3 regions of the Rossellomorea sp. FM04394 genome follow, and region 3 is predicted to be linked to each of the others. Evidence: riboswitches for the same ligand, from Rfam matches in the RefSeq annotation. Region 3 holds a riboswitch; each other region holds the start of a gene.

Region 1 (4,149 bases), 2.2 Mb from region 3:
GTGGGCGTCATCAAAACTATATGAATAATATCGATGAAGTCTAAAGAAGAGCAGGAGAAATCTCCTGCTCTTTCTTTTGGCTTTAACCGATGCTTTGTTGGATACTTTCTTCAAAGCTAGGGTAGAGAACACCTTTTTCCGTTATAATGCCTGTAATCAACTCATGCGGAGTAACATCGAAAGCAGGATTATAAACAGGTACATTTTCTGGTGAAATCAATGTTCCACCTACTATTGTGATCTCTTCCCTGGTTCTTTCTTCAATCGGAATCTCATTACCATTTCGAATTGATAGATCGAATGTGGAGGACGGAGCGGCCACATAAAAAGGAATATTGAAGTGTTTACACAGAATGGCGAGCATGGACGTTCCGATTTTATTTGCGGTATCCCCGTTGGCAGAGATGCGATCAGCACCAACGATGACAGCTTCCACCCCTCTTTCTTTCATGGTATGAGCCGCCATGCTATCGGTGATGAGGGTGACGTCAACTCCTGATTGTTGTAATTCCCAAGCAGTCAGTCGTGCTCCTTGAAGTACGGGCCGTGTTTCACATGCGTAAACCTGGAACGCTTTTCCTTTTTCCCTTCCTAAATGAAATGGGGCTAATGCCGTTCCATACTTACTCGTTGCAATGGAACCGGCGTTACAAATGGTCATCACGATTTGTTTGTCCTTCAATACACTTAATCCATATTCTCCTATTAAACGACATACTGCCTCGTCTTCTGCATGAAGTTGGACTGCAGCATGAAGTAAATTGGTTTTGGCTTCATTAACCGAAGATATATGCTCTAGTACATTTTCTAAGCGATTTAAAGCCCAAACCAAGTTGACCGCTGTAGGACGTGAACCGGCGAGATATTTCTTGTCTCGTTGAAAGAGGTCCATAAATTCTGCTAAGTCATTCGTTTCATATTGACGGGCTGCATGGGCTAATCCGTAAGCAGCTGTAATGCCAATGGCGGGAGCACCTCTCACTTTTAGCGTAATAATTGCATCGTAATATTCTTCAATGTTCGTCAGTTTGATGTATTCCACTGTGTTAGGCAATTTTTGTTGATTTAGAATCAGTAAATAATCTTCATGCCACTCCAGTGAAGTTGGAATTGTAAGTGTTTGTGTCATGATAATCTCCTTTATTCATTAGGAATGAGACTGTATTAAGGATATGAGTTCCTCGATGGAATAAATCTGTTTACGTTTCACGATCAGTTCTTTCCCTAGGGCTAAGCAAGCACGTTTGGCCTGTATTCTTTGTTCTTTATCAGCGATGATTTCCAAGTCTTCAACATGAGCAAGACCTATTGTTCTTCTGATACATTCACAGCCTGCAAAACCGATGCTGTCTTGAAAGCTTTTCTCCAATACATATTCAAGGTAGCCATTTACCTTCGTGTAGGCATCGCCACTTACTTTCCAATGGTTGGAAAATGTAGTGGAGAAGACGTTCCAGGTTTTCTGGATGTGATAGAGAATCGTTTCTTTCTCTTCAGGGTTTGAAATCACCTGGAAAATAAGGTTTGCGATGAATTGCCCAATATCAAAGCCTATCGGTCCATAAAAGGCGAACTCGGGATCGATCACTTTTGTCTGATACTGATCGACAAAGATGCTTCCAGTATGAAGGTCTCCATGCAGCAAGGCTTCTCCTTCAGTTAGAAAGCTCTTTTTCAATTTGGCCACTTCAAGTTTTAAAGTGAAATCATCCCATAACTGCTGAACATCCTCAGATAATTCTTCCTCAAATTCATTGGTTTCACTGTTGAAAAAAGGATCCGTGAATACAAGGTCTTCAGTGATTTTGCACAGCTCTGGATTTGAAAATTCTTTCACATATTCCTTTTTCTTGAAAGGATGAAGGGCATAATCGGATGTGTAATACAGTGTATTGGCTAAAAAAGTTCCAATGTCTTGGGAGAGCTGTGGATACTTTTCCCCTTTGATAAGACCTGTTCGGGCAATCGTCAGTGCACTTAAATCCTCCATTACCGTAATCGCAAGTGCAGGGTCTGAGTAGTACACTTCAGGAACCAGATCTCCCACAAATGATTGTTGAAGCTTTAGAGCACCCGCTTCGATTCTTGCCCGTTCGATTGTCAATGGCCAGCTTTCCCCTACAACCTTTGCATAAGGAAGTGCTTGCTTTATGATGATTCCTTTACCTGTCTCACTCTCCACTACATGAAATACCAAGTTTAGGTTACCGTCTCCAATTTCTTTACACGTCAAGAGAGTTCCGTCTTCAAAAATTCTTAACCGAATGGCCAGCACAATTGCTGACTGTTCAGTAAGTGGTTGATACGCATTAAGTTTTGTAATTGCCATTTTTATTCCTCCTTTTAGTACACCCCTTATTTAAAGACGGTGTTATGGAGGCTTTTCCGTGGCATAAGAAAAGCCTCTTTCCATGTTCGAAAGAGGCTTGAAGAATCATCTTCGTCGCCTCTTATCTCTCAGAAAGAATATCTTTCTGTTGGAATTAGCACCGTGCCTTACTGGATTAGTCAATCCGGCGCATACTGCGCCCCGCTTTAATGCGGTATTATGGTCGGTTGCTGGGCTTCATAGGGCCAAATCCCTCAGCCAGCTCTTGATAAGAGTTGCGTACGCTATTTAATTAAACTTTCAGAATGTTTCATTTGAATTGAATGGTACCATTTAAGTATTTTCCATGTCAACGTTTTTTTGGAAAATAACCTTTCTAATAAAAATCCGGTCTTCGGTCCTGGAATATCGGAATCTGCTTTCTGACTCTTTCTACTTCATGTAAATCGATTTCAGCTGAAACCAATTCTTCCGTTTGAGATCCCTTTGAAAGAATCTCTCCCCATGGATCAATGATGAGGGAACAACCGCCAAATTCATTGTTCGGGTCACTGCCTACACGGTTGCAGGCGATGACGTAGCACTGATTTTCAATCGCCCGTGCCCTTAAGAGGGTCTGCCAGTGATCAATCCGTGCTGCTGGCCACTGTGCTACGACAAAAACGACCTTGGCTCCCATTAGTACATGTTTTCTGAACCATTCCGGAAAGCGGATGTCGTAACAAATCAATCCTGCCATTTCTGTTTCTTGAAGGGTAAACATGCCATCCTCTTGTCCGGGAAGTAAATAATGATGTTCATCCATTAGCTTGAAAAGGTGAAGCTTTGAATACTGTTTCACCAACCGGCCATTGGAATCAACTACTAAAAGTGTATTGCTTACACCATTCTGTGTTTTGTTTGCTACAGAACCACCTACAATCTGAATGGAATTTCTTTTGGACAGGGCGGTCAGGAAAGAAGATGAATCATTTGCTCCGTTATCAGCGATGTCATCCATTCTTGTAAGATCATATCCAGTCGTCCAAAGCTCAGGCAGTACAACTGTATCACAGCCGTCTTCACTTGCTTTTTTAACCCATTTCTCGACTCTTTTCTTGTTTTCTAAAGGATTTCCGAACACAATATCCATTTGTGCGATACCTATCTTTTGAATCATTTCTTTCACCTCATTGTGGCCTTTTGGAATTTATTGCTTTACATTCTTTATTTTCCGTTATATCATTTGTGACTAGAATTTGAAAGTAATAAATTTTCAAAAAAATGTAGTGGGTGAGTGTATGAAGACTTATAGTAAGGCAAAACGTTTAGATTTATTACCTGAACAATTTTTCGCATCCCTTGCAGGGAAAGTGAATGCTGTTGTGAAAGAGGGACATGATGTCATTAATTTAGGGCAGGGAAATCCGGATCAGCCGACTCCTCCTCATATTGTGGAAAAACTGACAGAAGCAGCTGCTACACCTTCCAATCATAAATATCCCCCATTTCGTGGGTTATCGTCATTTAAAGAGGCGATTGCCGCTTTCTACCTCCGTGAATACAGTGTAGGTTTGGATCCGGAAACAGAGGTAGCTGTGCTGTTTGGAGGAAAGGCAGGATTAGTTGAAATTCCTCAATGTTTATTGAACCCTGGTGATGGTGTATTAGTGCCTGATCCCGGTTATCCTGATTATTTATCCGGGGTTGCATTAGCAGAAGCCCGCATGATTAAAATGCCTCTCCGTGAGGAAAATGGATTTCTACCTGATTATCAAGAACTGTCCGGTGAAAAGTTATATAATGCAAAGCTAATGTTTCTTAACTACCCCAATAATCCA
Region 2 (4,149 bases), 370 kb from region 3:
ACCTATACCTTTGTCATACGTATGATCTTCAAAAACATGGATCAATTCCCCATGACTTCTTGATGTTTCAATTGAGATGACATCAGCATCCAAATCACTGATGGCATCTATAATATCTTCAAAATCCGAATAGCACATATGGGTATGGACCTGGGTTTGGTTCTGTACAGATGAAGTGGCCAATCTGAAAGCATAAACGGCAGCCTTTAGATATTCCTCCCAATTCTCACTCTTTAAAGGGAGTCCTTCTCTAAGTGCCGGCTCATCGACTTGTATCATCCGAATCCCATTGGCTTCTAATTCCTCTATCTCTTTTTGGAGAGAAAGTGCGATTTGATTCGCTACTTCATATCGTGATACATCATTCCGAACAAATGACCAATTTAGAATCGTGATCGGGCCCGTTAACATCCCTTTAACCGGTTTATCGGTTAATGATTGAGCATATATGGTTTCTTTAACCGTCATCGGTTCTTTGAAATTCACATCACCATATATGAGTGGCGGCTTCACACATCTGGAACCGTATGATTGTACCCATCCAAACTTCGTAAATTGAAAACCTTCTAATTTCTCACCAAAGAATTCAACCATATCCGTCCGTTCGAATTCACCATGTACAAATACATCAAGGCCGATTTCTTCCTGAATTATAATCCAGCGTTTTATTTCCGCATGAATATATTGTTGATACTCCCCATCAGAGAGCTCGCCTTTCCTCCACTTCAACCTCTGCCTTCTTACTTCCTGGGTTTGAGGAAAACTGCCGATTGTAGTGGTAGGTAGAAAAGGTAATGAAAAGTACTTCGCCTGTTCCAGCTTACGAACATGGAAAGGAACCTTTCTACCGACATTATTTTGGTGCAATTCTTCAACATTTTCCTGCACCTCCCTATTATTACGCAGCGGTGATTCGTTTAAATTCTTAATCGCCGTTACACTTTGAACGATCTCATCTTCTATTGTATCAGCTCCGTCACGAATCCCCTTTGTTAAAATTGTGATTTCATGTAATTTTTCATCAGCAAATGATAGAGCGTCAATGAGGGGACTGCCAAGTGTTTCTTCATTCTGCAAGGTTACTGGTACATGTAGTAAACTGCAGGATGGTTGAATGATTAAGCGATCACTCGGAACATACCCTGCAATGAACGATAGAAGCGTATGGGTATCAGTAAGACGACTTCTCCAAATATTCCTTCCATCGAGAATTCCGGCAGCCAAGATTTTATCCTTAGGAAAACCAAATCTTTTCAGCGCCGCCAAATTCTCACCACGATCATGCACAAAATCTATCCCTATGCCATCTACCGGGAGTGCTAACACCCGCTGGTACCTTTCCAAACTATCATAATAGGTTTGCAGGATGATCTTTAACCCGGGGCAGGATTCTTTAAGCGTTTGATAGACTTCTTTGAATTGATCCATCTCTTCATCCCCGATGGAAGTGCACAAGATCGGTTCATCCATTTGTACCCACTCTACACCCTCTTCCTGTAATTCACGCAATACTTCAGCATAAAGAGGGACAAATTGATCAACAAGAGTTTTATAATCACCGGTTTCATACCCTTTGGACAATTTCACAAAAGTGAAAGGACCTAAGATAACCGGTTTACCTTTTATACCCAGTTTCTCTTTTGCCTCTCTATAAAAATGCAGGGGACGATTTTCCACTAACTGTGGTGCGATCCCATCAAGTTCAGGCACGAGATAGTGATAGTTGGTATTAAACCATTTTGTCATTTCTAATGCCACCGCGTCCTTCGCGCCTCTAGCCATATCAAAATACGTTTCAAGAGAGACCTTCCCCCCACTATAATGAAACCTCTCGGGAACCAAGCCGAACATGACGGCTGTATCAAGCACATGATCATATAAGCTGAAATCTCCAACCGGAACTAAATCAATCCCCTGATCCGATTGCTTCTTCAAGTGGTTGACTCGTATTTCCTCCATTTGTTCTAAGAAGGAATCCTTTTCTATCTTCCCTGCCCAAAATTGTTCCAGCGTCTTTTTCCATTCACGCTTTTCACCGATCCTTGGATATCCTAAATTCGAACTGATCACCTTACTCATTCAATCCTCACTCCTTATACTTGAGATGGTTGTCATCAACAAAAAAATCTCTCTTTCAAATGAAAGAGAGATTCATACGTATCACTAACTAGAGTTGAGACATTCTTGTATTCTCAACACGTATTCCTCACCCCTCTCTATATCCACGTAGAGCATAAGCGCATACAACAGGCAGGTCTCCTGACTTAGGTTCACAGCTTCTTATCCCTTCCCATTTCAATAGAAATAGTGGTTGAATGATAAGTCGCTCCCCATTACAGTGGCGGGACCGTGCCGGATTTTCACCGGTCTTCCCTTTTAGCTGAGGATGGCTCAGCACCTATTGCATTTATCTATTTAATTTTTCTTTCATAAAAACGAAAAGCCCTCTCTTGCGATAGAGAGGGCTTCATGTTTATTAGAATCCTCTCTTATTTTCCAAAGCAAAGTGCTTTGCAGGAATTAGCACCTTTTCAACACATCGGTTGAATGGTTGCCGGGTTTCACAGGGCCAGTCCCTCCACCACTCTCAATAAGAGTTACACATATATATTTACTATTCCGAAATTTGTAATAATCGTAGCATGGTACATATACGCTGTCAAAAGAAATTTAATCAATAGCTTACACGTTTCTAATAATAGGTACTTTCTACATAGTGACATTTGATACAAGACCTTGTTACATCCGTTTCATAGAAGACATGCCTGCAGTTTTCCTGAATGCTCTTCACTTCTTTTTCGAGTTGGATGACTCTCTGATTGAGCTTTACGATTTCATTCTTCAATTTCAGTACATGACAAGGAGGTTTATCGGTAGATGTTTGATCCATTTTCCACAAACTCCTTCGATTTTTCTTTCAATCCTTTTTCTATTTCCTTATGAACATCATTCATGCTAGTCTTCTTTATTCCCCTTATGTCATGTGATATTCTCATTGAACAAAATTTCGGGCCACACATTGAACAAAAATGGGCCGTTTTTGCCCCTTCTGCAGGAAGTGTTTCATCATGGTACTCCCTTGCACGTTCCGGGTCCAGGGATAAATTAAATTGGTCATTCCACCTAAATTCAAATCGAGCCTTAGAAACGGCATTATCTCTGACTTGTGCCCCTGGATGGCCTTTCGCCAAATCCGCTGCATGTGCTGCTATTTTATAAGCAATGACACCCTCTCGCACATCATCTTTATTCGGTAATCCCAGATGCTCTTTCGGTGTTACATAGCATAGCATAGCTGTTCCAAACCAACCGATCATGGCAGCCCCTATGGCAGAAGTAATGTGATCATACCCCGGTGCAATATCTGTCGTTAATGGCCCCAAGGTATAAAAGGGAGCTTCATGACAGATTTCCATCTGCTTATCCACATTCTCTTTAATCATATGCATCGGTACATGACCAGGGCCTTCAATCATGACCTGTACATCATGCTTCCAAGCAATTTTGGTTAGCTCGCCTAATGTTTCAAGCTCGGGAAACTGTGCTTCATCATTCGCATCAGCAATTGATCCTGGCCTTAAACCATCTCCTAAGGAAACGGAGATATCATAGGCTTTTAAAATCTTACATATATCTTCAAAATGTGAATAAAGAAAGTTCTCTTTATGATGGGCAAGACACCATTGCGCCATAATTGAACCTCCACGGGAAACAATCCCTGTTGTACGATCAGCCGTCAGATGAACATACCGCAATAATACACCTGCATGAATGGTGAAATAGTCAACACCCTGCTCCGCCTGTTCGATTAATGTATCCCGGTACACATCCTTGTAAGATTCTCTGCAATTCCGTTTACTTTTTCAAGTGCTTGATAGATCGGTACCGTACCAACAGGGACAGGGGAGTTTCGAATGACCCACTCCCTTGTTGTATGAATGTTTTTCCCTGTTGATAAGTCCATTATGGTATCGGCACCCCAACGAGTTGCCCACGTCATTTTCTCCACTTCTTCTTCAACGGAAGATGATACGGCAGAGTTTCCGATATTCGCGTTTATTTTCACATGAAAGTGACGGCCGATGATCATCGGTTCACATTCAGGATGATTGATATTAGCAGGAATGATGGCCCTGCCATTTGCTACTT
Region 3 (4,149 bases):
GTACACAACCAGTTAAAAGGAACGGAGGAAATCCGCAGTAAGACGACTCCGATTTATCAGACCTCTGCTTTTTCTTTTGCCTCTTTAGAGGAGCTGGAAGGTTTCTATGAAGGAAAGTCTCCTTATCTCTACACAAGAACGGGAAATCCAAATACGGACGAGCTTGGTAAGATGGTGGCAGACCTGGAGGGGGCCCCGGCAGGTGTTGCAACTTCTTCTGGGTTATCGGCAATCCTTGTGGGAATCCTCGCAGTTGTGAAATCAGGCGATCACATCATTGCCGCTGAGGATTTATATGGAGGTACGTTCCATATGCTGAAAGAAGAGCTGAAATCATTCGGTATTTCTACTTCATTCGTTGATTTTACAAGTGTGGGAGAATTAGAGGAAGCCATTACTCCACAAACCAAACTCCTCTACAGTGAGACCGTCACAAACCCGTTCATGCGAGTGGAAGATATTCCGAAAATGGTCGGATTCGCTGAAAAACACAACCTGAAAACCATGATCGATAACACATTTGCCACACCGTTCCTGCGCCAGCCTTTCTTAGAAGGAGTGGACCTGGTCGCCCACAGTGCCACGAAGTATATCGGAGGACACAGTGATATCACAGCAGGGGTCGTCGTCGGAAAAGAAGAGCTCGTTCAAAAAGCGAGGGAAAAAGTCGTCAACATCGGTTCGAACTTGAGTCCATTTGAAGCCTGGCTGACATGCCGCGGAGCAAAAACATTGGCTCTTCGGATGGGGACTCAAGCAAGGAATGCCGAAGTTCTGGCGGCGGACCTTCGAGCAAATGAATATGTGAAGGAAGTCTATTATCCAAGAGATTTATCCGATAAGGGAAATGGCGCCATAGTAACCATCGAGCTATCCAAAACATGTGATATCAGCTCATTCTTCAAGTCACTTGGATGGATCAAGATCATCCCGTCCCTGGCCGGGGTGGAGACAACGGTTTCCTATCCGTTAGGAACGTCCCATCGCGCCTTACCGAAGGAAGCTCAGGAAAAACTGGGCATAAACACACATGTCGTGCGCATATCGTTAGGTATTGAGGATGGGGAAGACATCGTCGTGCAATTCAACGAAGCGATTGCAGCTTCGGTTAAAAATTAAATAATGTAAAAATTCTAAAAATACCTTGACGTTGAGGTCGGTTACCCCTTATAATTCATCTCAACGCAAGAATTTTCACATTGACAACTATATGCTCTTATCCAGAGAGGTGGAGGGACTAGGCCCGATGAAACCCGGCAACCTTCATGTACGCTTTCAAGCTGCATGAAAAGGTGCTAATTCCTGCAGGCGATCTGCCTGAAAGATAAGAGGAGGACCCTATTAAATTAGACCCTCTTCTTAGGAAGAGGGTTTTTATTTTTTCCTCTTCTATCTTCTTAAGGAAACATACTACTTCGATTTTTGAGTCTCTGATTTCAACAGGAGAATTTTAGCCGTAATTCAACAGGAGAAAATGGGTCGATATTTAACAGTTAAAATAAGTCGGAAATTCAACAGTCAAATAAACGCATTATTTTAACAGTCCAATATCATTCCAAATTCAACAGTCAAATTAACACTAAAATTCAACAGTCAAAAATCCAACAAACATCAACAGGCAAACGTCTAAAACATCCAAACGCAAAACGCAAAATCCAAAATTAAAAACCATTTCAGGAGGAATTCTCTATGACAAAATCATTCGATTTCGACACACTACTGCTTCACGGTGGCCAGGAGCCCGACCCATCCACAGGTTCAAGGGCAGTTCCCATTTATCAAACAACATCCTACGTTTTCGATAACAGTGATCATGCGGCAAAATTATTTGCCCTTGAAGAACCGGGAAACATATATACCCGCATCATGAACCCGACAGTAGACGTATTGGAAAAACGCCTGGCACTTCTAGAAGGGGGAATCGGAGCACTGGGTGTTTCATCCGGGATGGCCGCGATCTCTCTATCAATCTTAAATATCGCCGGAGCAGGTGATGAAATTGTAGCGGCTACCAATCTCTACGGTGGAACGTATAATTTATTCTCTACGACTCTACCGAAATATGGAATCAAGGTCCATTTTGTAAATCCCGATGACCCGGAAAACTTCAGAAAAGCGATCACTCCCAAAACAAAAGCGGTATTCGCTGAAACCATCGGTAATCCGAGTCTTCACGTCCTCGATATTGAAGCAGTGGCAAAAGTGGCTCATGACCATCATATTCCGTTGATCATCGATAACACATTCGCCACTCCATATGTATGTAAGCCGATCGAGTGGGGAGCGGATATCGTCATTCACTCTGCAACAAAATGGATTGGCGGTCACGGTACGGCAATAGGGGGAGTCGTCATTGACGGTGGGAAGTTTGATTGGAATCATGAAAAGTTCCCGGGCTTCACGGAAGAGGACCGGAGCTATAATGGACTGCGCTACGCACAGGATGTGGGACCGGCAGCCTTCATTACGAAATTAAGGGTGCAGCTGCTCCGTGACCTGGGAGCTTGCTTAAGTCCACAAAACGCATTCCTATTGCTGCAGGGATTGGAAACGCTGCATCTTCGCATCGAACGTCACACAGAGAATGCCTTGAAGATTGCGGAGCATTTAGATCAGCACAATGGTGTTGCGTGGGTATCCTATCCAGGATTGCCTCAGCATCCGTCTCATAAACTTGCTCAAAAATACTTGAAAAATGGAGCGGGATCCATAGTCGTCTTTGGTATAAAAGGCGGCAGGGATTCTGGACGGAAAGTAGTCGATAATATCTCCCTTTGGTCTCACGTTGCCAACGTGGGAGATGCCAAATCATTGATTATCCATCCGGCATCCACGACCCATCAGCAATTAAACGAACAGGAAATTCGTGCGACAGGTGTAACCGAGGATCTGGTGAGACTTTCTGTTGGATTAGAGTCTGCGAAAGACTTGATTGAGGATTTGGATCATGCCATTGAAGTGGCGTTGGAAACATCAAGGGTATGATTGAAACGGGAGAATTAAACCCTAAAATCGTAATTGAAATCACTTTACAGGGTGAAAAAGGGGATTTATATACTATTTTTAGGGCATTCGGGGTTTATGAAAGGGAGTTATCAGAGAAAATCTGATTTTATCAGCGAAATTTCAAATATATCAGCGAAATCGGACCATTTATCAGCGAAATCCGCAATATATCAGCGAAATCAGGATTTTATCAGCGAACAGGCTGCTAGCTGTCCCCTCGAATGAAAATCTGAATTCTTTGCGAGAGACTTAACGGCGAATTTTCAATTTTTGCGGTTGAGCGCCATATCCAAAAACAGACCGAAATCAACTGTTTTACACGCGGGGGAAATCCGGAGTAAAATCCTGATCACCCCCGCCACAACACCAAAAAAAGGAGGTGGAGGAATGGAGAAGCCATCCACATATGAAGTAAGCTCCATTACCATCCCATCCCTAACATTAGAGTCAGGCACCACGTTGACAAATGTTGATCTTACGTATGAACGAACAGGAAACAAAGACGGCCCGACCATCCTGGTTTGCCATGCCCTCACCGGTACCCATATCGTAAAGGGGACGAGTGAAGACCGCGGCTGGTGGGATGGGCTTATTGGTCCGGGATCGTATATTGATACCGAACATTTTAATGTGATTGCCTTTAATGTTTTAGGAGGATGTGAAGGAAGTACGGGACCCGCGTCAACCAATCATCATACCGGAGAGCGTTACGGTCCGGACTTCCCGGGTATTACGATAAGGGACATGGTCCATGCCCAATATGAAGCACTCCAACAACTTACAATCGACCACATCGAGGCAGTCATCGGAGGCTCACTGGGAGGGATGCAGGCCTTGGAATGGGGAGCCCTCTATCCTGCCTATATAAATAAAGTATTCGCCCTTGCCGTAACCCCTGCCTTAAATGATTATGGTCTTGCTTTTAATCACATTGGCATCACAGCGATTGAAGAGGACCCCGAATTTCAAAAGGGGCATTATCCACCAGGGGCTATCTTAAAAGGATTGGAGATTGCCAGAATGGTCGGTATGGTCACGTACCGGACGCAGGAGCTGTTCGATCATCGTTTCCAACGTGAAAAGCAAAACGAACTGTTCAATGTGGAAAGCTATCTCGATTACCAAGGAAAGAAATTAGGGAAG

Evidence for each region. Region 3 has a riboswitch for S-adenosylmethionine ahead of ACCB35_RS19430 (O-acetylhomoserine aminocarboxypropyltransferase/cysteine synthase family protein). Riboswitches for the same ligand answer to the same signal wherever they lie in the genome.
Region 1: linked by a shared signal. The riboswitch ahead of mtnK (S-methyl-5-thioribose kinase) and the one ahead of ACCB35_RS19430 (O-acetylhomoserine aminocarboxypropyltransferase/cysteine synthase family protein) in region 3 are both predicted to bind S-adenosylmethionine.
Region 2: linked by a shared signal. The riboswitch ahead of metE (5-methyltetrahydropteroyltriglutamate--homocysteine S-methyltransferase) and the one ahead of ACCB35_RS19430 (O-acetylhomoserine aminocarboxypropyltransferase/cysteine synthase family protein) in region 3 are both predicted to bind S-adenosylmethionine.

Annotation. Positions count from the first base shown of each region.
Region 1 covers NZ_CP168654.1:1,631,816-1,635,964, forward strand. The annotation lists gene ACCB35_RS08180 (metalloregulator ArsR/SmtB family transcription factor) at 1-28, shown strand, start outside; gene mtnA (S-methyl-5-thioribose-1-phosphate isomerase) at 83-1,129, opposite strand; gene mtnK (S-methyl-5-thioribose kinase) at 1,148-2,329, opposite strand; SAM riboswitch class I at 2,448-2,604, opposite strand; gene ACCB35_RS08195 (carbon-nitrogen family hydrolase) at 2,706-3,488, opposite strand; gene ACCB35_RS08200 (pyridoxal phosphate-dependent aminotransferase) at 3,610-4,149, shown strand, end outside.
Region 2 covers NZ_CP168654.1:3,484,809-3,488,957, forward strand. The annotation lists gene metE (5-methyltetrahydropteroyltriglutamate--homocysteine S-methyltransferase) at 1-2,079, opposite strand, end outside; cobalamin riboswitch at 2,232-2,417, opposite strand; SAM riboswitch class I at 2,487-2,597, opposite strand; gene ACCB35_RS17535 (hypothetical protein) at 2,693-2,890, opposite strand; partial or broken gene thiC (phosphomethylpyrimidine synthase ThiC) at 2,868-4,149, opposite strand, start outside.
Region 3 covers NZ_CP168654.1:3,859,355-3,863,503, reverse strand. The annotation lists gene ACCB35_RS19435 (PLP-dependent aspartate aminotransferase family protein) at 1-1,119, shown strand, start outside; SAM riboswitch class I at 1,214-1,331, shown strand; gene ACCB35_RS19430 (O-acetylhomoserine aminocarboxypropyltransferase/cysteine synthase family protein) at 1,690-2,985, shown strand; gene ACCB35_RS19425 (homoserine O-acetyltransferase) at 3,394-4,149, shown strand, end outside.